Regions from separate parts of the Nocardioides daedukensis genome, predicted to be linked through region 1. Evidence: predicted binding sites of a transcription regulator. Region 1 holds the regulator's gene; each other region holds the start of a gene.
What was found. The regulator LexA, encoded in region 1, represses DNA repair genes until DNA is damaged. The targets are predictions, from matches to a motif close to TCGAACANNTGTTCGA.

Region 1 (7,811 bases):
CACTACGTGCCGGGCAGTCTGTGTCAGCCCGTGGGCTGGGGTTGGTTGCGGGGCGAGCGCTCGAGGCTCTCCTCACCAACCTGGATGCGCTCCGCGCGCAACATGGCGATCTCGGCCTCGAAGTCATCCGCGGACTCGAACGCGCGGTAGACGCTGGCGAAGCGGAGATAGGCAACTTCATCGAGCTCGCGCAGCGGTCCGAGGATGGCCAGGCCGACCTCGTTGGCGGGGGCCTCGGCCCATCCGTCGCTGCGGAGCGTGTCCTCGACCGTCTGGCCCAAGCAGGCCAGCTGGTCCTCGGTCACGGGACGACCCTTGCACGCCTTGCGGGCGCCGTTGATCGCCTTGTCACGGTTGAACGGCTCGGTCGCGCCGGAGCGCTTGAGCACCATCAACTGCATCTGCTCCACGGTCGAGAAACGCTTGCCACACTGCGGGCACGAGCGCCGGCGACGGATCGAGCCGCCGTCGTCGCCGACCCGCGAGTCGAGGACCTTGGTGTCGGTGCTGCGGCAGAACGGACAGTGCATGTCTGGGCAACTCCCTTCCCTTGGTCAACGTCTGCGGATCAGGCGCCATTCCTCACTCGGGCACACCGAACAGAGCCCCTGTGCGGGGCCCGCTGGAGTGTCACCGATCTGTGGAGAACTACGCCTTGTTTGTGGACAAGTAGTGGCCAACCTGTGCGTTCAGCAGCCAATCCTGTGGACCGAATGACCCGGTTCTGTGGACTAGATGTGGAAAACCACAACGGTGTAACTACTAGATGTAGTGGTAACCGTACGTCGGAACCACGAGCGGATGCAAGCGGGTCCCAGGAGATTTTCGAGCTTGGTCCCCACCCGTTCCAAAACCGCAGGTCAGGGACGTGCGGCTGCCGAAATTGGTCTGCGGCATGCGTGTCGGCGACCGGTCACGAGTTCACTCGATCGGTTAGTGCGCCAACCGATTGCCTGACACAATGGGGGTGTGGCAGGGCAAGGGGCAGGGAAACGTGCGGGATCGCGTCGAGCGACGGCGAAGAAGTCCCGGATCGACCCTGTTTTCCTGCTGCTCTCCTTTGCCGTCACCGTCCTGGTGGTGGCGTGGGGCTATCTGGTGAAGGCCGCGATCGACTTCGGTTCAGAGGGCCGCGGTGGCGAGTCCTCGGCCTGGCTCTTCCTCGCCTTGGCCTGCGTAGGCGCGGCCGGGTGCTTGTTCATCGGCCTGATCCTGGTCGCCAAGCTGCTCGCCCTGGTCGGGGTCCTCCCCGAGACCGCAACCGGTCCCGCCGGCGTCGAGCTCGGCCAGCAGAGCGCCCGCTCCACTCCCTCGACCTACGTCCCGAACACGGGCACGTATGGCGACCGGATCGGCGACATCAGCTCCGAGCGTTCCCGGCGGCTCTTCCCTCTCCCGCCCGAGGACGCCGGGGAGACCCGGGAGACCGAGGCAGTGACTGACTCAGCCAAGGGGGCCAGCCAGAGCTTCGCACCCCCGACCCAGCGTCAGCCCGGAGCCACCCAGAACACCGACACCAACGAGACCACCGGCTCCCACGCCGCGATCGGCACCGACGAGAACGACACGAAGCGGGTGCCGAACCCGCGTTATCCCGGCGGCAAGCGCGCGGCTCGCTGAGCCCGGCCACAGGACGGGCCAGCGAGACAAGTTAGGCGACACTAACCAGCACGTGATAGCCATTGCCCGTGAGTGATTCGGCAGCCGCGCCTGCTTCTGCGTGGGCCCTGCTGCTGCGGGGACTGCGACGCAACAAGGCAAAACTCCTCGGCTCCTATGCCCTGCTCAGCCTGTGGCAGGCCTGCGAGACCCTCGTCCCGGTCTTCATCGGCCTGACCATCGACCGTGCCGTGTCCACCGGCGAGGTCGACCAGATGGTGATCTGGGGCCTCGCGCTGTGCGTGCTGTTCGGCTTCTTGTCCTACGGCTACCGGTACGGCGCCTGGATCGGCTTCCACGTCGTGTCGATGGAGATGCACCGGATCCGGGTCGAGATCGCCGCCCACTCACTGCACCCACGGGGTGCCAAGACAGCACTCCGTCCGGGCGAGACACTCTCGCTGGCCACGGCCGACGCCGAGCTGGTGGGGCAGTTCATCCGCTCCACCGGCTTCACCATCGCCGCGGTCATCTCGATCGTCGGGGCCTCCTGGTTCCTCCTCGCGATGGACCTCGTCCTCGGCCTCGTCGTGGTGATCGGCGTACCGACCGTGCTGCTGCTGACCCAGGTCATCACCCCGCGCATCTCGCGCCACACCGAGCACCAACAGGCCACCGTCGCCGAGGCGACCGGCGTGGCCACCGACCTGGTCCGCGGCCTGCGCGTGCTCAAGGGCATCGGCGCGGAACCGGTCGCAGGCGCCCGCTATCGGGTGCTCAGCGGACGGGCGCGTGACGCGTCGGTGCGGAGTACGTCGACCTATGGCGCAATGGCCGGCCTCACCGAGGGCCTGGCCGGACTGTTCCTCGCAGCCGTCGCGCTCGTCGCCGGGCACCGAGCCCTCTCCGGCGACATCACCATCGGCGAGCTGGTCGCGGTCGTCGGCCTGACCCAGTTCCTCGCCGAACCGCTCGGGATGCTGGGCGACATCTCCGCGCACACGGCGCGCGCCCACGCCTCCGCGCGACGCATCGTCGACTTCCTCGCCTCACCGCGACTGGTCGAGGAGGGCGAGTCCAGCCCGGTCTTCACCCCCGCAGAGCTGCGCCTGAGCGGTGTCAGCGCGCCCGGGCTCGACGCGGTCGACCTGGCGTCTCGGCCCGGGGAGATCCTCGGCATCGCCGTCACCGACCCGACCGCGGCCGCCACCCTGATGGGCCTGGTCAACGGGTCGATCACACCGACCTCGGGCACGATCTCGCTCGGCGGGCTCCCCCTGCGCGACCTGAGCAGCTCCGCACGCGAGGCGCACCTGCTGGTCAACCCGCACCACGTCGACCTCTTCGAGGGCACCCTGCGAAGCAACGTCGACCCGACCGGGCGCCTCAACGAGCGGGCCCTGGGCCTGCTGCTCGATGCGTCGGCCTGCGCCGACGTGGTGTCCCTGGTCCCCGAAGGACTCGACCAGCCGGTCACCCCGGACGGTGCCACCTTCTCCGGCGGCCAGCGCCAGCGGATCGCGCTTGCCCGGGCCCTGGCGATGGATGCCCCCATCTTGGTGCTCCACGACCCGACCACCGCGGTCGACGCAGTCACCGAGCACCGCATCGCGCAGGGCATCCGCAGGCTGCGCACGGCCGGCGCGTCACGACGTACGACCTGGTTGATCACCTCCTCCCCCGCCCTGCTGGCCCAGTGCCACCGCGTGGTGCTGGTGGCCGAGGGCCGTGTGCAGTCCGAGGGCACCCACCACGACCTTGCGTCGGAGTCGACCTATGCGGAGGTGGTGCTGCGATGAGCCGCAACATCCTCCCGATCGCCTCGCGCCAGGAGACCGCCCGGCTGGCGTGGCGACTGGTGGCCAGCCGTCGTCTCCCGCTGCTGCTGACCATCGCCTCGTTCATCCTGGCCGGGCTGTGCGCCCTGGTCGCACCGTGGATGCTCGGCACGATCGTCGACCTGGTCATCGACGGCGCACCCGAACGCGAGATCACCCGGGCCGCACTCGTGATCGCGGCGGCAGCCGTCGCCGGCGGGCTCTTCACCTGGGCCTCGGTCGCCTTCCTCGCCCGCGCCGGTGAGCCTGCTCTTGCCACGTTGCGCGAGGACGTGCTCGACAAGGCACTGGCCCTCGACTCGGCGCGCGTGGAGGAGGCCGGCACCGGTGACCTGCTCTCCCGGGTGGGTGACGACGCCCGGACGGTGGCCAACTCGCTGACCGAGATCGTGCCGACCCTGGTGAACTCGCTGGTCCTGGTCACGTTCACGGCTGTCGGCCTCTTCGCCCTCGACTGGCGACTCGGACTGGCCGGTCTGGGTGCGGCGCCGTTCTATGCGATGGCGCTGCGGTGGTACCTGCCGAAGTCCGGACCGTTCTATGCCCGCGAGCGAGTCGCCCAGGGCGAGCGGGCGCAGGTGATGGTCAGCGGGCTCCAGGGCGCCGCGACCGTGCGCGCGTTCGGGATGTCCTCGGGCCAGGTCGCCACGATCGAGAACCGATCCGCCCAGGCGCGTGACATCTCGATGACGGTGTTCCGGCTGCTCACCCGCTTCGGCGCCCGGTCCAACCGGGCCGAGCTGATCGGTCTGCTGCTGGTGCTGACCACCGGCTTCTGGCTGGTCCGCGCCGACTCGACCTCGGTCGGCGCGGTCACCGCGGCGGCGCTCTACTTCCACCGGTTGTTCAACCCGATCAACGCGCTGCTCTACATCTTCGACGCGGTGCAGTCGACGGGCGCCTCGCTCTCCCGACTGGCCGGCGTCTCCCTGCTGCCGGATGCTCCCGAGCGCCCGGGGTCACTGCCCGAAGCGCCCGGACCACTGGTGCTTACCGGCATCGACCACTCCTATGTGCCAGGACGTCCGGTGCTGTCGGGTGTCTCTCTCAGCATCGCTCCCGGCGAGCGGGTCGCACTGGTCGGCGCGACCGGTGCTGGCAAGACCACGCTGGGTGCCATCGCCGCCGGCGTACTGCCTCCCTCGTCGGGCTCGGTCACCCTGGCCGGCACCGCCATCGGCGACCTGTCCACGTCCCTGCTCCGCTCGCGGGTGGCGTTGATCAGCCAGGACTTCCACGTCTTCGCCGGCACCGTGCGCGAGGCGGTGACCCTGGTCGACGCCTCGGCCACGGACGCCCAGGTCCTCGCCGCCCTCGACCTGGTCCACGCGTCCCGCTGGGTCTCGTTGCTGCCCGAGGGCCTGGACACCGTGATCGGCACCGGTTCGCACCCGGTGACACCTGCCCAGGCGCAGCAGCTGGCGCTGGCACGGATCGCACTGGCCGATCCCTGGTACGTCGTCCTGGACGAGGCCACTGCCGAGGCAGGCTCGGCCGGCGCGCGCGAGCTCGAGGAGGCCGCACTCGCGGTCACCTCGGGACGTGGCGCCCTGGTCGTCGCCCACCGCCTGACCCAGTCGGCAACCGCGGACCGGGTGCTGGTGTTGCACGAGGGCGTGGTCGTCGAGGAGGGCTCGCACGACGAGCTGCTCGCGGCCGACGGTCGTTATGCCGAGCTCTGGGCCGCCTGGTCCAGCTGAGGCTCCGCCGTCCCCGCTTCGCCGCTCCCTGCCCTTTGTCGCCGACCCGTCGTGAATTCGCATTCTGTCCGCGACACGCATCGAACATTTGTTCGCCCGGGGCTTGATTTGTTCGAACAGGTGCTCTAACTTCGTACATGTGTTCGATCGAACGTCTGATCGAGCGGCACCCGTTGTCGGTGGTCGCCATTAGACATAGCTCGACACCGACCAACCCCCTTCCCCGGAGGTCTTCTGATGAGCACCATGACCCTCACCCCCAGCATTCCGAGCTTCCGCACGTCGCAGGTTCGCCTGACCCGTCGCGGCCGCCTCGTGGTCTTCGTCGCCGCACTGCTCTTCGTGCTGGCCGGCGCGGTGTTCCTCGGAACCTCCTCGGTGGCAAGCAACAACGAGTCGGGCTCCGAGCAGCAGACCGAGGTGATCATGGTCGGCTATGGCGAGACCCTCTGGGGCATCTCGTCCGACCTCGCCGAGGACGGCAGCGTGCGCGACATGATGGCCACGATCAAGGACCTCAACGCCCTGGACTCGTCGATGCTCGTCGCCGGCCAGGAGATCCACGTCCCGGTCACCGACTGACCGGACACCACAGTTTTCTGCAGGTCGCCTCGACCCCGGCCTGCAGATGGGGAAGACAAGGGGCGGGATCCGGGCGATCCCGCCCCTTGGCGCATTTCACGACGGCGCATTTCACCGCCCAGAACACCGCGACATGACGCCGCGACACGTTCGAACAGGTGTTTGAACATGCCGCCTCCGACGGCTAGCGTGAGACCCAACACGGCGCAGCACCCCTCTTGCAGGACGACCAGCACAGCGGAAGGCAGATCCATGGCACCGAAGGACCCGAAGGCAAAGGTCACCTCCCTACCCGACGGGCCCCCGGACGCCACCGGCCTGACCCCGCGCCAACAGCGGATCCTGACCACGCTGCGCGAGTCGATCGAGACCCGCGGCTATCCCCCGAGCATGCGCGAGATCGGCGAGACGGTGGGACTGACCAGCTCCTCCTCGGTCTCCCACCAGCTCAAGGTGCTCGAGGCCAAGGGCTTCATCAAGCGCGACCCCAACCGCCCCCGCGCCATCCAGGTCTTCATGCCCGAGACCGCTGCCGCATCCCGCGCCGTGGGCAGCGCCGACGAGGTCGACTACGACGAGACCGGCATCGGCGACGCCATGCCGGCTGCGACCTACGTCCCGATCGTCGGCCGGATCGCTGCCGGTGGCCCGATCCTCGCCGAGGAGCGCGTCGAGGAGATCTTCCCGCTGCCCAAGTCCCTGGTCGGCGACGGCACCCTGTTCCTGCTCGAGGTCTCCGGTGACTCGATGATCGACGCGGCCATCTGCAACGGCGACTACGTCGTCATCCGCCAGGAGCAGACCGCCCGCAACGGCGAGATCGTCGCCGCCCTGATCGATGGCGAAGCCACCGTCAAGACGTTGCAGCGCAAGGACGGCCAGGTCTGGTTGATGCCGCACAACGACGCCTACGACCCGATCGACGGCAACAACGCCTCCATTCTCGGTGTCGTCACCGCGGTGCTGCGCAAGGTGTGAACCAAAGGTGTGAACCAATCGGCGACGTCCTGGTGAACGATTGGTTCTCACATCCGTCGGGCGTCACCTTGAGGCCTTGGCCGTCGTTCAATGAGGCGTGACCACCGCATCCGTTGATCGTCGTACCGTCATCAAGGGCTCCGCAGCCGCCGCCGGCACCGCCACCATCGTGGCCGCAAGCGGGTCCACCGCCTCGGGCGCTTCTGCCTACTTCGCCCACGGCGTGGCCTCGGGCGACCCGATGCCGGACCGGGTGGTGATCTGGACCCGCGTCACGCCGACGTCGACCTCCACGCCCGGCTCGGGCAAGGGCCCGCGGGTCTGGGTCGACTACGAGGTCGCCACCGACCAGGCCTTCCGGCGGATCGTGAAGAAGGGCCGGATCGCCACCGGTGCGAGCGACGACCACACCGTCAAGCTCGACGTCACCGGGCTCCAGCCGGCCCGGTGGTACTTCTACCGGTTCTCCTACAAGGGCCGCTTCAGCCGCGTCGGCCGCACCCGCACCGCCCCCGCGCACTCCTCCACCCCGAGCCGCGTGCGCCTGGGCATGGTCTCGTGCTCGAACCTGCAGGCCGGTTGGTTCAGCGCCTACCGCCACCTGGCCAAGCGCAACGACCTGCACGCGATCGTCCACCTCGGCGACTACATCTACGAATACGGCCCCGGCCAGTACGGCTACGGCAACGACAACGTCGACATCCGCAAGCACGCGCCGGCGCGCGAGATGGTCAGCCTGGCCGACTACCGCCAGCGCCACGCGCAGTACAAGCGCGACGCCGACCTGCAGGAGCTGCACGCCCGCTATCCGTTCATCGTCACCTGGGACGACCACGAGGTGACCAACGACGCCAACAAGGAGGGTGCCGAGAACCACGACGCCAGCGAAGGCAGCTGGCTCACCCGTCGTGCACGCAGCCACCGGGCGTACGACGAGTGGATGCCGGTGCGGATGAGTGGCACTGCCGCACTCGGGGACGGCACCCGCCTGTTCCGCACCCTGCGCTTCGGCCAGCTGGCCGAGCTGAGCATGCTCGACCTGCGCACCTATCGCAGCACACCGGTGGAGTCACCTGCCTCCGGTGAGGCCAGCTCCTCGGAACGCAGCATCGCC
Region 2 (7,811 bases), 1.5 Mb from region 1:
TGTTGCACATGAGCATGGTGCGCAGCCCGTTCGCGCACGCCAGGATCACCTCGATCGACACCACCGAGGCGAAGGCCGCGCCCAACGTGGTCGCCGTGATCACCGGCAAGGACATCGCCGAGGAACAGGGCAGCCTGCCGAACGCGTGGCCGATCACCCCCGACCAGGTCACCCCTGCGCACCCGCCGGTCGCGATCGACCGGGCCACCTTCGCCGGCGAGATCGTCGCTGTCGTGGTGGCACGCAGTGCGGCCGCTGCCCGCGACGCGGCCGAGCTGGTCGACGTCGACTACGAGGAGCTCCCGGCAGCACTCGACCTCAAGGAGTCGGCCGAGGACACAGTGCTGGCACACCCCGACCTGGGCACGAACAAGTCGGCGCTGTGGGTCTTCGACTCCGCCGACGCGGGCACCGGCGGCAACGTCGAGGAGGCGATCGCCAAGGCCCGCCAGGACGGCATCGTCATCGAGCGCGAATATCGCCAGCAACGGTTGATCCCCGCCTTCATGGAGCCCCGTTCCGTGGTGGTGGACCCGACCGGTGAGCAGATCACGATGTGGTCGGCCACCCAGGTCCCGCACATCCTGCGGTTCCTGCTCGCCGCGGTCCTGGGCGTCTCGGAGTCCAAGGTGCGCGTGATCGCCCCGGATGTCGGAGGTGGGTTCGGCGGCAAGCTGCAGACCACTCCCGAGGAGTTCATCGCGATGGTGATGGCTCGGCGCCTGGGCAAGCCGGTGAAGTTCACCGAGACCCGCTCGGAGTCGATGATGGCGGCCCACCACGGGCGCGACCAGTGGCAGCGGCTGACCCTCTCGGCCGAGAAGGACGGCACGGTCACCGGGTTCAAGGTCGACCTGCTCGCCGACCTCGGCTCGCACGTGGCGCTGATCGGCGGCGGCGTACCGGTGCTGGGCGCGTTCATGTACAACGCGATCTACAAGTTCCCCAGCTATCGCTTCCAGGTCCAGACGGTGCTCACCAACAAGGCCTGGACGGATGCCTATCGCGGTGCCGGACGTCCGGAGGCGACGTTCGCCATCGAGCGGATGATGACCGAGCTGGCCGTCGAGCTCGGCGTCGACCCCCTCGAGATCCGGGAGAAGAACTGGATCAAGCACGAGGAGTTCCCGTTCACCTCGGTGGCCGGGCTCGAATATGACTCCGGCAACTACGAGGCGGCCACCGCGCTGGCCAAGGAGCACTTCGGCTATGACGAGCTGCGTGCGGAGCAGGCGCGGCGCCGCGAGGCCAAGGACCCGGTCCAGCTGGGCATCGGGGTCTCGACGTTCACCGAGATGTGCGGATTGGCGCCCTCGCGGGTGCTCGGCTCGCTCGACTACGGCGCCGGCGGCTGGGAGCACGCGAGCGTACGGATGCTGCCCACCGGCAAGGTGGAGGTGCTCACCGGCGCCTCGGCGCACGGTCAGGGGCACGAAACCGCGTTCAGCCAGATCGTCGCCGACCGGCTCGGAGTGCCGTTCGAGGACGTCGAGGTGCTGCACGGCGACACCCAGGTGACGCCGAAGGGCCTGGACACCTATGGCTCCAGGTCGCTGGTGGTCGGCGGTGAGGCACTGGTCCGGGCCGCGGACAAGGTGGTCGAGAAGGCGAAGCCGATCGCGGCCCACCTGCTCGAGGCGTCTGCGGACGACCTCGACTTCGCGGGCGGACGGTTCACCGTGCGTGGCACCGACCAGGGGATGGGGATCGGCGAGATCGCCCTGGCGACCTTCGCGGCCCACAACCTGCCCGATGGTGTCGAGCCGTCGCTGGACAGCGATGCCACCTTCGACCCGGTGAACTTCAACTATCCCCACGGCACTCACCTGTGTGCGGTGGAGATCGACACCGAGACCGGTGCGGTGAAGATGCGCAAGTACACCTGCGTCGACGACATCGGCAACGTGATCAACCCGCTGATCGTCGCCGGTCAGGTGCACGGCGGGCTGGTCCAGGGAATCGCCCAAGCGCTCTGGGAGGAGGCGGTCTACGACGAGTCCGGCACCTTGGTCTCGGCGTCCTTCGTGGACTACCTGGTCCCCACCGCGGCGGACACGATCAGCTTCGACGTGGACCACACCACCACGCCGGCCACCACGAACACGCTCGGCACCAAGGGCGTGGGCGAGGCCGGCACCATCGCCTCGACCCCGGCCGTGGTCAACGCCGTGGTCGACGCCATTCGCCACTTCGGCATCAACGACATCCAGATGCCGTGCACTCCCGAACGCGTCTGGCGCGCGATCCACGACTCCGGTGGGGGTGGTGGCGAACCGACCACGGAGGCGGCCGCGCCGCACTTCGATCCCGCGTCCGGGAACCAGGGCACCGCTGACCGCACGGACGGAGCAGACTCATGATCCCGGCCCAGTTCGACTACCTGGCCCCGGCCACCCTGGAGGAGGCCCTGGCGGCGCTCGCCGAGCACGGTGACGAGGCCAAGATCATCGCCGGCGGCCAGAGCCTGCTGCCGGTGCTGCGGATGCGGCTCAACGCGCCGGAGTGGGTGATCGACCTCGGTCGCATCGAGAGCCTGCGCGGCGTGCGCGACGAGGGCGACTCCCTGGTCGTCGGCGCGATGACCACGCATGCCGACGTACGCACGGATCCGCTGATCGCCGAGCACGCGAACCTCATCCAGCGGGCGGTCGAGCACCTCGCCGACGCCCAGATCCGACACCGCGGCACGTTCGGCGGTGCGTTGGCCCACGCCGACCCGGCCGGCGACCTGGGGGCGCCGGCACTCGCGTTGCAGGCCGAGTTCGTGATCACCGGGGCCGGCGGGGAGCGTACGGTCGCTGCGGCCGACTTCTTCGAGGACTTCATGACCACCGCGATCGGTGACGACGAGATCCTCACCGCGGTCCGGATCCCGAAGCACACCGGCTGGGGTGCGCACTACGAGAAGTTCGTCCGGGTGGTCCACCAGTGGCCCATCGTTGCCGTGGCCGCGACGGTGCGCACCGAGGGCGACACGATCGCCGAGGCGCGCATCGGGCTGACCAACATGGGGTCGGTGCCGCTGCGGGCGCAGGGGGTGGAGTCGGCGCTGGCAGGTCAGCCGGCGACCGAGGACGCCGTACGCCGTGCCGTTGCGGGCGTCGCGGAGGGCACCAACCCGCCCTCGGACCTCAACGGGGACGCCGACTATCGCCGGCACCTCGCCGTCGTGCTCACCCGTCGCGCGGTGCTCGCCGCGATCGGAGGCTGAGCCGTGGACCTGACCCACGAGTTCACCGTGCCGGCCTCGATCGACGAGACCTGGCTGGCCTTCAACGACCTCGAGTCGGTGGCCGGGTGCTTCCCGGGGGCGACGGTCACCTCGATCGAGGGCGACACCTTCACAGGCAGCTGCAAGGTGAAGCTGGGGCCGATCGCCCTGGTCTACAACGGCACCGGCAGCTTCACCGAGAAGGACGAAGCCGCCCACGTCATGAAGATCACCGCGAAGGGCAAGGACAAGCGTGGCAACGGGACAGCCGGGGCCGACGTCGTTGCCACGATGGTCGCCGTCAGTGATGCGGAGACCCGGGTGACGGTGGTGACCGACCTCAACATCACCGGCAAGCCCGCCCAGTTCGGGCGCGGCGTGATCCAGGACATCAGCGACAAGCTGCTCGGTCAGTTCGTCGAGTGCCTGAAGACGAAGGTCGGCGGTGCTGGCGAGGCGGATGTCGATGCCGGGCCGGCATCGGTGCCCACCGGTGCGCCTGCGTCGGTCGCGCCGGGAGGTGATCCGGACTCCGGTCCTTCGTCGGCCTCCGGGCCGGGACCGGTGCCGTCCGCGGCTGCCCCGGGCTCGTCAGCCGCTGGCTCGTCCACCTCGCCACCGGCCGCCTCGGGCTCGTCGGGTGCTGGCTCGTCCGCCCCGCCCGCCCCCGATCAGGCGCTCGACCTGGGGGCGACCGTGCTCCCGATCCTGCTCAAGTCCTACGGCAAGCAGATCGCCGCGGGCCTGGGCGTGCTGGCCGTGGTGGTCTGGATCCGCAGGCGTCGCCGTTGCTGTCGCTGCTGTCGCGACTGACTTCGCAACCAGGCCTGTCGCTCAGAAGACGTTGCGCGGCCGGAACTGCACCGAGATCCGGGGACCGGCGTGCGCGGTCTTCGGCACGGCGTGCTCCCAGGTGCGCTGGCACGATCCGCCCATCACCAGCAGGTCGCCGTGGCCCATCGTGAACGAGACCGACGTCCCGCCGCCGCGCGGGCGCAGCTGGAGCCGTCGCGGATCGCCGAAGGAGACGATCGCGACCATGGTGTCCTGGTGCCGTCCGCGACCCAGGTCGTCACCGTGCCAGGCCACCGAGTCACGGCCATCGCGGTAGTAGCAGCATCCAGCTGACACGAACGGTTCGCCCAGCTCGTCGGCGTAGTGGTCCGAGAGCGCGTCGCGCGCGTCGTCGAGCAGGGCGTGGGGGAGCGGGTCGCCGGGCATGTAGGTGTGCACGAGTCGCGGGACGTCGACCACCTTGTCCCACATCTGGCGTTGCTCGGCGCGCCATGGCACGTCGTCGACCAGGGCGGCGAAGACGTCGTCGGCACCGCTCACCCAGTTCGGCCGGATGTCGATCCACGCGCCGGCGGACAGCGGCGTACGCCGGGTGCTCGCCAGGCCGGTCAGCGCCGGCGTCGTGGTCTGTGCGGCATCGAAGAGGCTTGCCTGGAACTGCACGCTCATGTGCGACAGCCTAGCAGTTGATCGAACACGCGTTCGATCAATATTGCCGGTGTCGGGGTTCACCCTGAGTCGCCCCGGAACCGGTGGCAAAGCACTTGCCCCGCACCGGTCCGGATCGCCTAGGTTTGTCGCCATGACAACTCGCGCATCGACCGGGACGGCCGCGCCGGCAGCCCGGGTGCAGAACCTGGTCAAGACCTACGGCGTGGGGCAGGCCGAGGTCCGGGCCCTCGACGACGTCACCCTCGACATCCACGCCGGCGAGTTCACCGCCGTGATGGGCCCCAGCGGGTCCGGAAAGTCCACCCTGATGCACTGCTGCGCAGCCCTCGACCGCGCCGACAGTGGGTCGGTCCAGATCGGCGAGCACCAGCTGTCCGGGATGAACGACAAGGCGCTGACCCGGCTGCGCCGCGACGAGATCGGCTTCGTCTTCCAGTCCTTCAACCTGGTCCCCACGCTGACCGCGGAGGAGAACATCACCCTGCCGATCTCGATCGCGGGGAAGAAGCCGGACCGCGCGTGGTTCGACCAGGTGATCGCCACCGTCGACCTCGGCTCGCGACTGGCGCACAAGCCCAACGAGCTCTCCGGAGGCCAGCAGCAGCGCGTCGCCGTCGCCCGCGCCCTGGTCAGCCGCCCGAGCATCGTGTTCGCCGACGAGCCGACCGGCAACCTCGACTCCCGCTCGGGTGCCGAGGTGCTGCAACTGCTCCGCAGCAGCGTCGACGAGCACGGACAGACCATCGTCATGGTCACCCACGACCCGGTCGCCGCCGCCTGGACCGACCGCGTCGTCTTCCTCGCCGACGGCAAGATCGTCGACGAGCTGCGCAACCCCGACCGCGACCAGATCCTGGCCAAGATGCAGGAGCTCGCGAACGAGGCACCTGTGCCCACAGGGCCGGCATCCTCCGATGCCGCCGCCCCGCGGTCAGCGCGAGGCTGAGCGCCATGTGGAAGGTGACCTGGCGCAACCTGCTTGCCCGCAAGGTCCGGCTCGCGCTCTCCGGCTTCGCGATCGTCCTAGGCGTCGCGTTCGTGGCCGGGACGCTGATCTTCACCGACGCCATGGGCGGCACGTTCGACGACATCATCGAGGGCTCCACCGCGGACGTCGAGATCGCCTACGACGGGGCAGGGGACTTCGACTCCGCCCAGGACAACCGCACGATCCCGGCCTCCGTGGTCGCCGAGCTGGAGCAGCTCGAGGGCGTCGAGTCGGTGCACCCGATGATCTCGCTCCAGTCGGTCTTCGTGCTCGACACGAAGGGCAAGGTGATCGGTGGCAACGGCCCGCCCGGACTCGCCTTCAACCCCACCTCGGCCCGGTCGATGACCGGCAAGCCGATCCTCACCGTCGACCGGGGCCGGATGCCCGACGGACCGAAGCAGGTGGCGCTCGACGTCGACACCGCCGACAAGGCCGGCTACGAGATCGGTGACACCGTCACCCTGGTCACCGGCGCCACGCCCCCCAAGGTCGAGGCCGAGCTCGTGGGTCTGGTGGAGTTCGGCGCCGGCGGCACCAACGGCGCCACGCTCTCTCTGCTCGAGGCGACGTACATGCAGGACCTCTTCCTCGACGGCAAGGACGCCTACAACGCGATCTCGCTCAACGCCGAGGACGGGGTGAGCCAGCGCGAGCTGGCCGACCGGGCCCAGGCGGTGCTGCCCGAGGGCGTCAAGGCGTGGACCGGCGACGAGTACGTCGAGAAGAACAAGGCCAGCCTGGACGAGATCATGGGCTTCCTGACCACCTTCCTGCTGGTCTTCGCCGGGGTCTCCCTGGTCGTCGGGATCTTCCTGATCATCAACACCTTCTCGATCCTGATCGCGCAGCGCAGCCGTGAGCTCGCGCTGCTGAGGGCACTGGGCGCATCCCGCAAGCAGGTCAACCGCTCGGTGATCGCCGAGGCGCTCGCGGTCGGGGTGGTCGGCTCCACCTTCGGCCTGGGACTGGGCTATCTCCTCGCGATGGGGCTGCGCGAGCTCTTCGCGACGTTCGGGCTCGACCTCGGCTCGGCGGTCTTCTCGATCTCGCCGTCCACGATCTTCTGGGCCTACGCCGTGGGCCTGGTCGTCACCGCCGTCGCCGCGGTGACCCCGGCGATCCGGGCCTCGCGGATCCCGCCGATGGCCGCGTTGCGTGACGACGTGGCGATGCCGGAGTCGACCCTGCGCCGGCGCCTGGTGGTCGGCACCGTGCTGGTGCTGGCCGGCGCCGCCTCGATGGTCTTCGGGTTCATGGGCGAGGGCAGCCTCGGCCTCTCCCTGATCGGTCTCGGTGCACTGCTGGTCCTGGTCGGTGTCTCCCTGATGAGCGCGATCCTCGGGCGGCCGCTGCTCAACCTGTTCGGCGTCATCTATCGCCGGCTCTTCGGCACAGTGGGCAACCTCGCCGCACAGAACACGCTGCGCAACCCACGACGTACGGCGGCCACCGCCAGCGCGCTGATGATCGGGCTGGCCCTGATGTCGATGATGTCGATCTTCGGTGCGTCGGCCTCGGCCAGCACCGACGAGGCCATCAAGGAGACGCTGACCTCCCAGTTCGTGATCTCGAACGTCGTCGGCCAGCCGTTCTCGCCCGACATCGCCGCCCAGGTGCGCAAGGTCGACGGCGTCGAGGGCGTCACCTCGATGCGCACCGGTTATCCGGAGATCGGCAACGGGTCGGCGTTCGTGCTCGGGATCGATCCCAAGGACATGGCCAGCGCCTTCAACCTCGAGGTCATCGACGGGTCGGTCTCCGACCTGGGGCCCGGCAAGGTGGCCGTCAGCGAGAACCAGGCAGAGAAGTACGGCTATCGGGTCGGCAAGAGCTTCCCGATGACCTTCCAGGCCGGCGCCCAGGAGCTGGAGGTGGCGGTGATCTTCGCGGCCGGGGGAGTCCCGGGTGACTTCATCGTCTCCCCGGACACCCTGGAGAAGGGCGGCCAGGTCCCGCTTGACGCGATGGTCTTCGTGAACCTCGCCGACAATGCCGACAACGACGCGGTCCGCAAGGACATCGAGGCGATCACCGACGAGCTGCCCACGGTCACCGTGAAGGACCCGGAAGGTTTCGCCGAGGAGCAGAAGGCGCAGATCAACCAGTTCCTCTACATGATCTATGGTCTGCTCGGCCTCTCGG
Region 3 (7,811 bases), 480 kb from region 1:
GGTGTGGATCTGAACGGCTCGGCAGGGCAGCCCGTGCGTGCGTCCCTGCCTGGCACGATCAGCTTTGCGGGGTCGATCGCGGGCCGTGGGGTGGTGAGCGTCGAGCACGGCGACACGCGCACGACGTACGAGCCGGTGGTGGCGAGTGTCGACGTCGGGGACCCGGTCAGCGCGGGTGAGGTGATCGGAAGGCTGGAGCTGCGCGGCTCTCACTGCCTGCCGGCGGCGTGCCTGCACTGGGGTTGGCTGCGCGGATCGGCATATCTCGATCCCCTTGACTTGGTCGGGGCGGCGCGCGTGCGCCTACTCCCCCCGGGTGGGCTGCCCGCCCCGACCTTGCCCAGTGAGATGAACGGCGAGTCTCCTGGTGGGGCTGCGTCGGTGGTCCCCGGCCTCGGAACGTTGTTGTGGCCGTCGAAGGCGGGTCAGTGACGAAGTTGCTGGTCCGACTCGCCTGCTGGTCCCGGCACGCGACTGACGCCTCAGGCGCGTGGGTGCGCCTGGCGGTAGGCCGAGCGGAGCCTCTCGGTCGTCACGTGGGTGTAGATCTGCGTGGTGGCCATGGAGGCGTGACCGAGGAGCTCCTGGACGGTCCGTAGGTCTGCGCCACCTTCGAGTAGATGCGTGGCGGCGGTGTGCCGAAGTCCGTGGGGCCCGATGTCGGGCGCACCGTCGACGTCGGCGATGCGCTTGTGCACCAGGGTGCGGACGGCACGCTGGTCGATCCGCTTCCCGCGCGTCCCGAGGAAGAGTGCCGGCCCGGCACCCTCCTGCTCGATGGCCGGCCTCGCTCGATCGATCCAGCGTTTGAGCGCAGCAGCCGCCGGCTGACCGAACGGCACCGTGCGCTCCTTGCGCCCCTTGCCGAGCACCCGGATGACGTTGCGGTCGAAGTCGACGTCGTCGATGTCGAGCCCGGTGAGCTCGCCGACCCGGATGCCGGTCGCATACATCAGCTCGAGAATGGCGACGTCGCGGACGCCGACGGGGCTGTCGTCGTCGGCCAGCGCGGCGGCCTGCTCGACGAGATCCTTGGCCTCGTCCGCGCGCAGCACGTCAGGGAGAGTCTTGTGCGCCTTGGGACTCGCCAGCAGCTTGCCCGCATCGCTGGCGGACCGCTCGGTGCGGGCCAGCCAAGCGGTGAAGACACGTACGGCTGTGGCCCGCCGGGCAATCGTCGTTCGCGACTTGCCCATGCTCTGTTGCTTGGCGAGCCAACTACGCAGGGTCCGCAGGTCGACTCCGGTCACGTCCTGGTGTCCGAGCTTCGCCGCGTGGGCGAGCATCGAGGCGATGTCGCCGGTGTAGGCGCGGACGGTGTGGCTGGTCAGGTCGCGCTCGGAGACCAGGTGGCGCTCGTAGTCGCCAAGGGTTCTCGCCATCGGCTCCGGAAGATGCTCCGGAACCTCATCTACTGACGCGCGTGACTCCACACCCGAAGACTAAGGGTGTGGAGTGCGCGGGTGGTGCCGGTCATCAGAAGGGTGGGGGCGTGTCGTCGAACTGTTCGACGATCGGTCTGCGCTGCCAGTCACGCTCCCCCGGTGGGACCGGCTCACCGGGCCGACGCGGAGCAGTGGCTGGGTCATCATCGTCGGTAATGTCCCAGGGCAGGAAATCGGTGGGTTGGAAGTCCGGGACCACCCGGGAACAGCCGCGTACGTCGTGGACGCGCGCCATCCGCTCGCGCATCCGCGCGACTCGTTGTCGAAGACGTTCCGGATCGATCCCCGGCGGGCCAGTGCCTGCCGTGTCCGGGCCGGTTCCGGCCAGATCGGGATCGCGGGTATCGAAACAACCGTTGTGGTCGTCGACCTCGCCGGGGAGCGTGACGTCCGCCGTACCGAGGTTGTCGCGGAAGTAGGTGCGACCGAAGGGCGAGTGCCACAGATAGGCACCCGGCTCCAGCACGTCATAGGACCAGGCGGTGTGGGTCTTGAGCCGATGGTGGCGACGACACAGCGGTGCGATGTTGCACGAGCAGGTCATGCCTCCGGCGCCGAACGGCACACCATGGTCGTGATCGCAGGCCACTGATGAGCGGTGGCACCACGGAAAGACGCAGCACGGACTGCGGCGATCGGCTTGGTCCGTGAGCCGATCGGGAATCTCGTAGCGTTCCACGTCGACGTGGTCACGGTCGTCGACGATCGGGAGCACCGTCACGGCAGTGTCCGTGCGCCCACACCAGTCGCGAATCATCTCGACGGAGATCGGCTTGGCACCACGCTCGATCCGGCCCACGTGTCCGCCGCCGAGACCGCTCAGCGCCGCATCGGCCAGGTGCAGCACGATCGTCATCTTCTTGCGACGCTCTCGTGGCGTCTTCCCCTCCGACTCACCGCTCCCCTCGAGAAGGTCGAGCGCGCGGCCCGGATCGGCCAAGATGCCGATCGCCAGCGCACGGCGTACGTCCAGCGGCTCCTCGCAGCCGGCCTCCTTCAGCAGGTGCGCCAACTTCGAGACGGTGTCATTGAAGTCCAAGGCGTCCTTCAGGTCGGCCTCGATGATCATCGTGGCGACGCCGTTGGCGGAGATGTCCTTGAGCAGTCTCACCTGCCGCCTGTCGAGCGCGTCGAGGCGCTCGCGCTCACGCTCCTCCGGATAGAGCGCCAGCATCGCCTCGTCGAGCAATTTCGCCAGGGTGATCAGCCCGACCTTGTGGGCGATGGCCCATACGTGCTCGTCCACGTAAGTGGCCACGTCGACGGGATGGTTCAGCGTGACGTCTGCGATGCGCCGGGCCCGCCATGCCGTCAGCTCTCCGCTCAGCACGCGCGACCAGGTCCTCGGCAGGCGGTGGCGCAGCTCCAGGCACTGGTCGAAGAAGTGATCGGAGAACGAGGGCGGGATGCCGACACTCAGCGCGAACTCGGCCGTGCTGTCCCATGCCACCGCCGGACGCGCCGAGTGCGCATCAGACTCGCGACCACTCGCCTCATCGCGGGCACCCGGAGCAGGGTCGTCCCCCTCCGGCGCTGGGTGCAGGTCTGCCCATTGCACGGCGCGCATGAGGATGCCGCGCTCGGCATCGTCGGCCACCCTGCGCAGTCGCGCCGCGTCCCCGAGAACCGCGTCAGCGGTCTCACATGTGGGGAGTTCAGAGGCCGGGTTCATGACCCGATTTTAGGTCGAACGTTTGTTCGTCGACAAGGCCTTCTGGCAATCTGTGGAGAACTATTTTCGCAGGTCAGAGGGAGGTTTGGACCTCCCGGCCACTATCACGAGCCACCGACAGGATCGGCCTACAACCGCAACCCCAGGTCAGGCTCCGCGCCGTCCGGGTAGCCAATCTCGGCGATCTTCCAATCGCCGTTGGTGATCGTCACATCCACCAACCAGCGTTGCTGCTCTCCCTCGAATTCGAAGAGTTCGTCGTCTGCGGACTTGCGGGCCCGCCCAGCGCTGACCTGGATCGTCACGTCATATCGAATCCCAGCGGACTCCGTCGTGCCGAGCATCTCGATCGAGGTCACGGTGTGTGCTTGTCCGTCAGTTTTCTGGGTGCCGCCGGCGGCATGGAACTCCTCGATAGCGCCCACCGTCGCGGCGCAGGCGAGGCACCCGGGATCTGCCATCAATTTCAGCTTTGTGGTGTCTCCTGTATGGCCGGCCACCCCGCTCTCGATGAAATAGGCGGTGACGAAGGCGGCGCCGCTTACCTCGCTGGCTCGATGAGTGCCCGGAGAAATGCCCGGCATGCGCGAGTCATCGTGATTCGACGGCAGCGCATCGGTCCCCAACAACCGCCACTTCGAATCCTCGTCGTCTGCGCAGCCAGTCATTGACACCGCCATCATCGTTGCGACGATGGGGGCGGCACACCACCGGCGCACCTTCCCCATCGACACACACTGAATGACAGTCGCAGCGAGCCCAACGAAACCTTGTCCGACTGAAGTCATCTGATCGTCCTCTTCCCGAGATGACGCCGGAACGTCGGCGTCTCGCAGCAGCGTAGGAGGATCCGCACTCCCCCGGGACGCCTCAGCGGCTTCCTGTGGATAACTCGGGAGACGACCTCCAAGCTCCCCGCTCACTCATTTCCACTCCGCTGCCTCGGACGGAGAAGGCGCACATACCCAAGAGCCGACAAGCATTAAGACTACGGCGGCCCCTTTCACTGGGCCGTCACCTGACTTATCCGCCACTTGCCCTGATCCTTGACCAAGACAAACTCCCAATGCCGATTGACGGCCTCGAAATTCTTGAGTGGGGCCCCAGCTTTCAAAGTCATCTTCGCAGCGGAACTGCGAACTGTGCACTCGACGCGCGTTTTGCCATCTGGTCCTTCGACTGCCGGCTGCATGCCGACGATCTTGTGTGCGTCCCCCTCGGGGACGATCTCCCCGCCGCTTTTGTAGATGTCCTCAAGGTCCTTGGCAAAGAACTCGCAAAACTCACAGTCCTTCAGGCTTAGCCGTCGCAGTCTGGCTGTGTCACCGGACGTCGTGGCGTCCGAGTACAGGGAGATCCACAGCCTGCTGAAGGTAGCGGGGGTGATCTCGTCCGCCGGTCGATCTTCCGGTAGTGCGGCCGCGTTCGGGGATGACGCCGACGCCGACGGACTCGGCGAGCCGGGCTCGTCGGTCTTCGAGTCCTTGTCCCCGCACGCCGCAAGCACCAACAAGGACAGGCATGCGAGTCCGACAAGTCCGTGTCGCACTGATTTAATCTGACCGTCCTCTTCCCGAGATGGCGCCGGAACGTCGGCGCCTCGAACCAGCGTAGGAGGATCTGCACTCCCCCGGGACGCCTCGGCGGCTTCCTGTGGATAGCTCGGAGACAGCCTCAAAGCTCTCCGATTGCTCACGCTCGGAACGGGCTACGGGCGTCGAGTCAGCCGCCAGAGGTGAGCACCGGGACCGCTTCGCGGACACGAAGTGGCGCGCCCGGGCCAGTCGTTGTGACAGTGCCATCGACTGTCTGCCAGGGACCGCCGTCGACGCTGTACTGGGCGCCCCAGACCACATTCACGCTCGGACTCAATTTCTTGACCGGCTTGAGGTACTTGTAGGACACGTAGTCCGACTTCGAACGGCTCCTGTCGTAGGTAACACCCGGAGTGGTCGTCGTGAACGACTCCCCGTCACCCGTGTTCCAGATGAACTGAGTCGGGCTGATCTTGAGTGTCACATCGCGACCGATCAACGTGATCGATTCTTCGTATGGCGCGGCGTCAGTCCGGAACAAGGTGTCCATGTTTACCAACGTCACTCCGCCCGGCGGCTGAATAACGATCTGCGACTTCGGGATCGTCAGAGTTTGGAAAGCTCGGCGAACCAGGACCGAAGTACTGGGACCGCTCGCAGATTCACACTCCCCGAAGTATTCGATTCGACTCGGGTCACTCAGTGACGCGTATGGGTGGAGGCAGATCGCTTCGAGTAACCCTAGTTCGTACCCGGTCCCTTGCTTTTCTGCGGCTGTGAGAGGTCTCCATTTGGCCGCGGGTTCCTCACGGCAATCTTCGACCTGTTCCACACCGATTTTGAGACCTTTGTGAACAACAGCGGACGTAGTCCAACTCGACCGGGGGCAACCTTCCAACGCTCCTGCCGAGGTGTTCAAGGAGGTGGTCCAGGAGCAGATAGCCAACATCAGAACGACAAAGATCCTCATGGCGTGAAACCTGCTTCCTGAACACGCCACTTTCCATTGACTACCTTAAGCTCGAAGTCCCACCAGGTATCTACCGCCTCAAAGGGAATTTTTTTGGCGCCCCGTTTAGGCAACGTCACGCCCGCAGCCGACTTCACTCGCAGCTGGAGGAGCAGATGATTGTCCGAATACTCTTCAGATCGCCTGTAATCGGTGACTTCATTAGTCACCCCGTTTGCGGTGATGCTCCCACCAGCCCCGTATACGTCCTCCGCCTGCTCGGCGAGTGCCTGACAGGTTTTGCACTGGGGCGAGCTCATGGCACGCATTTGACGCGTGTCCCCTGTATCGGTCGCCACGCTGTAGGCGTCGATCCAAAGAGCAGCGAAGGCTTCGGGCTTCACCTCATCTGCTGGAAGATCAGCAGGTTCTTGACTCGGGGACGAGCTTTCCGACCCCGAAGTTGAAGCACTGGGCGTCGGCTCATCCGACTTCGAGTCGCCATCCCCGCAGGCAGCCAGCAACACCAGCGGTACGCACGCGAGTCCGACAAGTCCGTGTCGCACTGATTTCATCTGACCGTCCTCTTCCCCGAGATGACGCCGGAACGGTGACGCCGGGCAACACAATAGGCCGATCATTGCTACCCCGAACAGCCCTGAGAGTCGGCTTGTGGACAACTCCGACGGTCAGCATCGTGCGAGCTCAGTCAGTCGCCAACCGTCCCGACCGGTGCTCACGAACCCCAGGTCGAGGAGAATCCTCAGCGTCTCTTCCACCGTCTTCACGCTGAGGCCGGCGACGCGCGCAATCGACTCGGGACCGACTTCCTGGGCGGCCGGAACTGCGTCCAGCACCTGCGCCTCTCGTTGGCTCAACCGATCTCGCGGCTGCTCGGGGGCCCGCGGCTCGAGGAGCAGATGGTCGCCCGAGATGCCGATGAGCTCGAGCACGTCCTCTCCCCTGGTGACCAGGGTGGCCGCCCCAGTGCGGATCAGCTGGTGCACACCTGCCGATGTCTCACTCGTCACCGGCCCGGGAACTCCCATCAACGGCCTGCTCAACCGAGTCGTCCAGTTCGCTGTGCTCAGCGCACCTGACCTGATCGCCGCCTCCACGACCACGGTGCCCATCGACAACCCGGCGATGATCCGGTTCCTCGACAGGAACCGGTGGCGCATCGGCGAACACCCCAACGCAAGTTCGGAGACCACAGCCCCGTGCTCGCCGATCCAACGAATCATGTTCTGGTGTGCGGCTGGATAGACGCGGTCGAGACCGCACGCCAACACGGCAACGGTCTGTCCCTCGACCGCAAGCGCGCCGCGATGCGCACCCTGATCAATGCCATAGGCCGCCCCGGACACCACACAGTTGCCGTTGCTGGCCAACGTCGCGCTGATCTCCCCCGCCACGTCGACGCCGTACAACGTGGATGAGCGAGACCCGACCACCGCTACGGAGCGTCTGAGCTCATTGAGCCGCAGCGGCCCCTTGACCCACAGTCCGAGGGGCGCCCCCGAGCTCTCCATCCCGGGCTCGCACTCGTCCAACTGATCAAGCCAGACAGGCCATTCGTCGTCACCGGGGATCACGAAGCGAATGCCCCTGCGTTCCGACCGGTCCAGCTCAGCCTCGGCGTCGAGCCCGTTCAGTCGCTCGGCGATGTTGTCCTTCAGCCCGTCCAACTGACCCTGGCCCAACAAGGCATCGCGAAACCTGACCGCTCCCATCGTCTTGACGAAGTCGAACATCTTCCGATCCCCTGGCTCGAACAGTCGGCCGAGCGCCACGCGCGCGATCCGCTCGTCATCTCGTCCGCTCATGAGGCCCTCCGCTGCACACAGTCGGCAGGCAGGGCCTCCCCCGTGCGCAATCTCAACGCCACATCGAACTCGACTAGGCCGGGTTGGTCCGAACCAAACAGGTCCGCCACCGTCCACGCGAGTCGATGCACACTCGTCGCCCCGCGACGCGTCAGCTTCCCGCCATAGATCGCCTCGTCGAGCGCATCCAAGGCGGCATCAGTCAGCGGCCATTCCTCGCGCAGCCGCGAACCCGGAGCCTGACCGTTGACCCGCCACTGCTGGCCGGCGTACCGATTGAGCTGAATCCTTCTCGCGGCTCCCACGCGTTCGCGGACGGTCGTGGACGACTCCGGCCGATTGAACCTGTCGTTGGCCTCGTGCTTCGCGACCGGCTTCACGTGG

Region 2: a site for LexA is predicted at 4,697-4,712, ahead of BJ980_RS14945 (alpha-ketoglutarate-dependent dioxygenase AlkB). Genes of this name have one in related genera too.
Region 3: a site for LexA is predicted at 3,132-3,147, ahead of BJ980_RS05290 (HNH endonuclease signature motif containing protein). Genes of this name have one in related genera too.

What each region holds. Positions count from the first base shown of each region.
Region 1 covers NZ_JACCAA010000001.1:1,556,131-1,563,941, forward strand. Annotated here, with positions in the region: gene nrdR (transcriptional regulator NrdR) at 24-530, opposite strand; gene BJ980_RS07710 (hypothetical protein) at 970-1,620, shown strand; gene BJ980_RS07715 (ABC transporter transmembrane domain-containing protein) at 1,689-3,398, shown strand; gene BJ980_RS07720 (ABC transporter ATP-binding protein) at 3,395-5,137, shown strand; gene BJ980_RS07725 (LysM peptidoglycan-binding domain-containing protein) at 5,375-5,719, shown strand; gene lexA (transcriptional repressor LexA) at 5,972-6,697, shown strand; gene BJ980_RS07735 (alkaline phosphatase D family protein) at 6,795-7,811, shown strand, end outside.
Region 2 covers NZ_JACCAA010000001.1:3,044,991-3,052,801, forward strand. Annotated here, with positions in the region: gene BJ980_RS14930 (xanthine dehydrogenase family protein molybdopterin-binding subunit) at 1-2,360, shown strand, start outside; gene BJ980_RS14935 (FAD binding domain-containing protein) at 2,357-3,211, shown strand; gene BJ980_RS14940 (SRPBCC domain-containing protein) at 3,215-4,024, shown strand; gene BJ980_RS14945 (alpha-ketoglutarate-dependent dioxygenase AlkB) at 4,046-4,675, opposite strand; gene BJ980_RS14950 (ABC transporter ATP-binding protein) at 4,809-5,624, shown strand; gene BJ980_RS14955 (ABC transporter permease) at 5,630-7,811, shown strand, end outside.
Region 3 covers NZ_JACCAA010000001.1:1,074,988-1,082,798, forward strand. Annotated here, with positions in the region: gene BJ980_RS05280 (M23 family metallopeptidase) at 1-432, shown strand, start outside; gene BJ980_RS05285 (tyrosine recombinase XerC) at 483-1,382, opposite strand; gene BJ980_RS05290 (HNH endonuclease signature motif containing protein) at 1,477-3,117, opposite strand; gene BJ980_RS05295 (DUF6318 family protein) at 3,246-3,845, opposite strand; gene BJ980_RS05300 (DUF6318 family protein) at 4,121-4,666, opposite strand; gene BJ980_RS05305 (hypothetical protein) at 4,840-5,202, opposite strand; gene BJ980_RS05310 (DUF6318 family protein) at 5,619-6,005, opposite strand; gene dprA (DNA-processing protein DprA) at 6,291-7,427, opposite strand; gene BJ980_RS05320 (YifB family Mg chelatase-like AAA ATPase) at 7,424-7,811, opposite strand, start outside.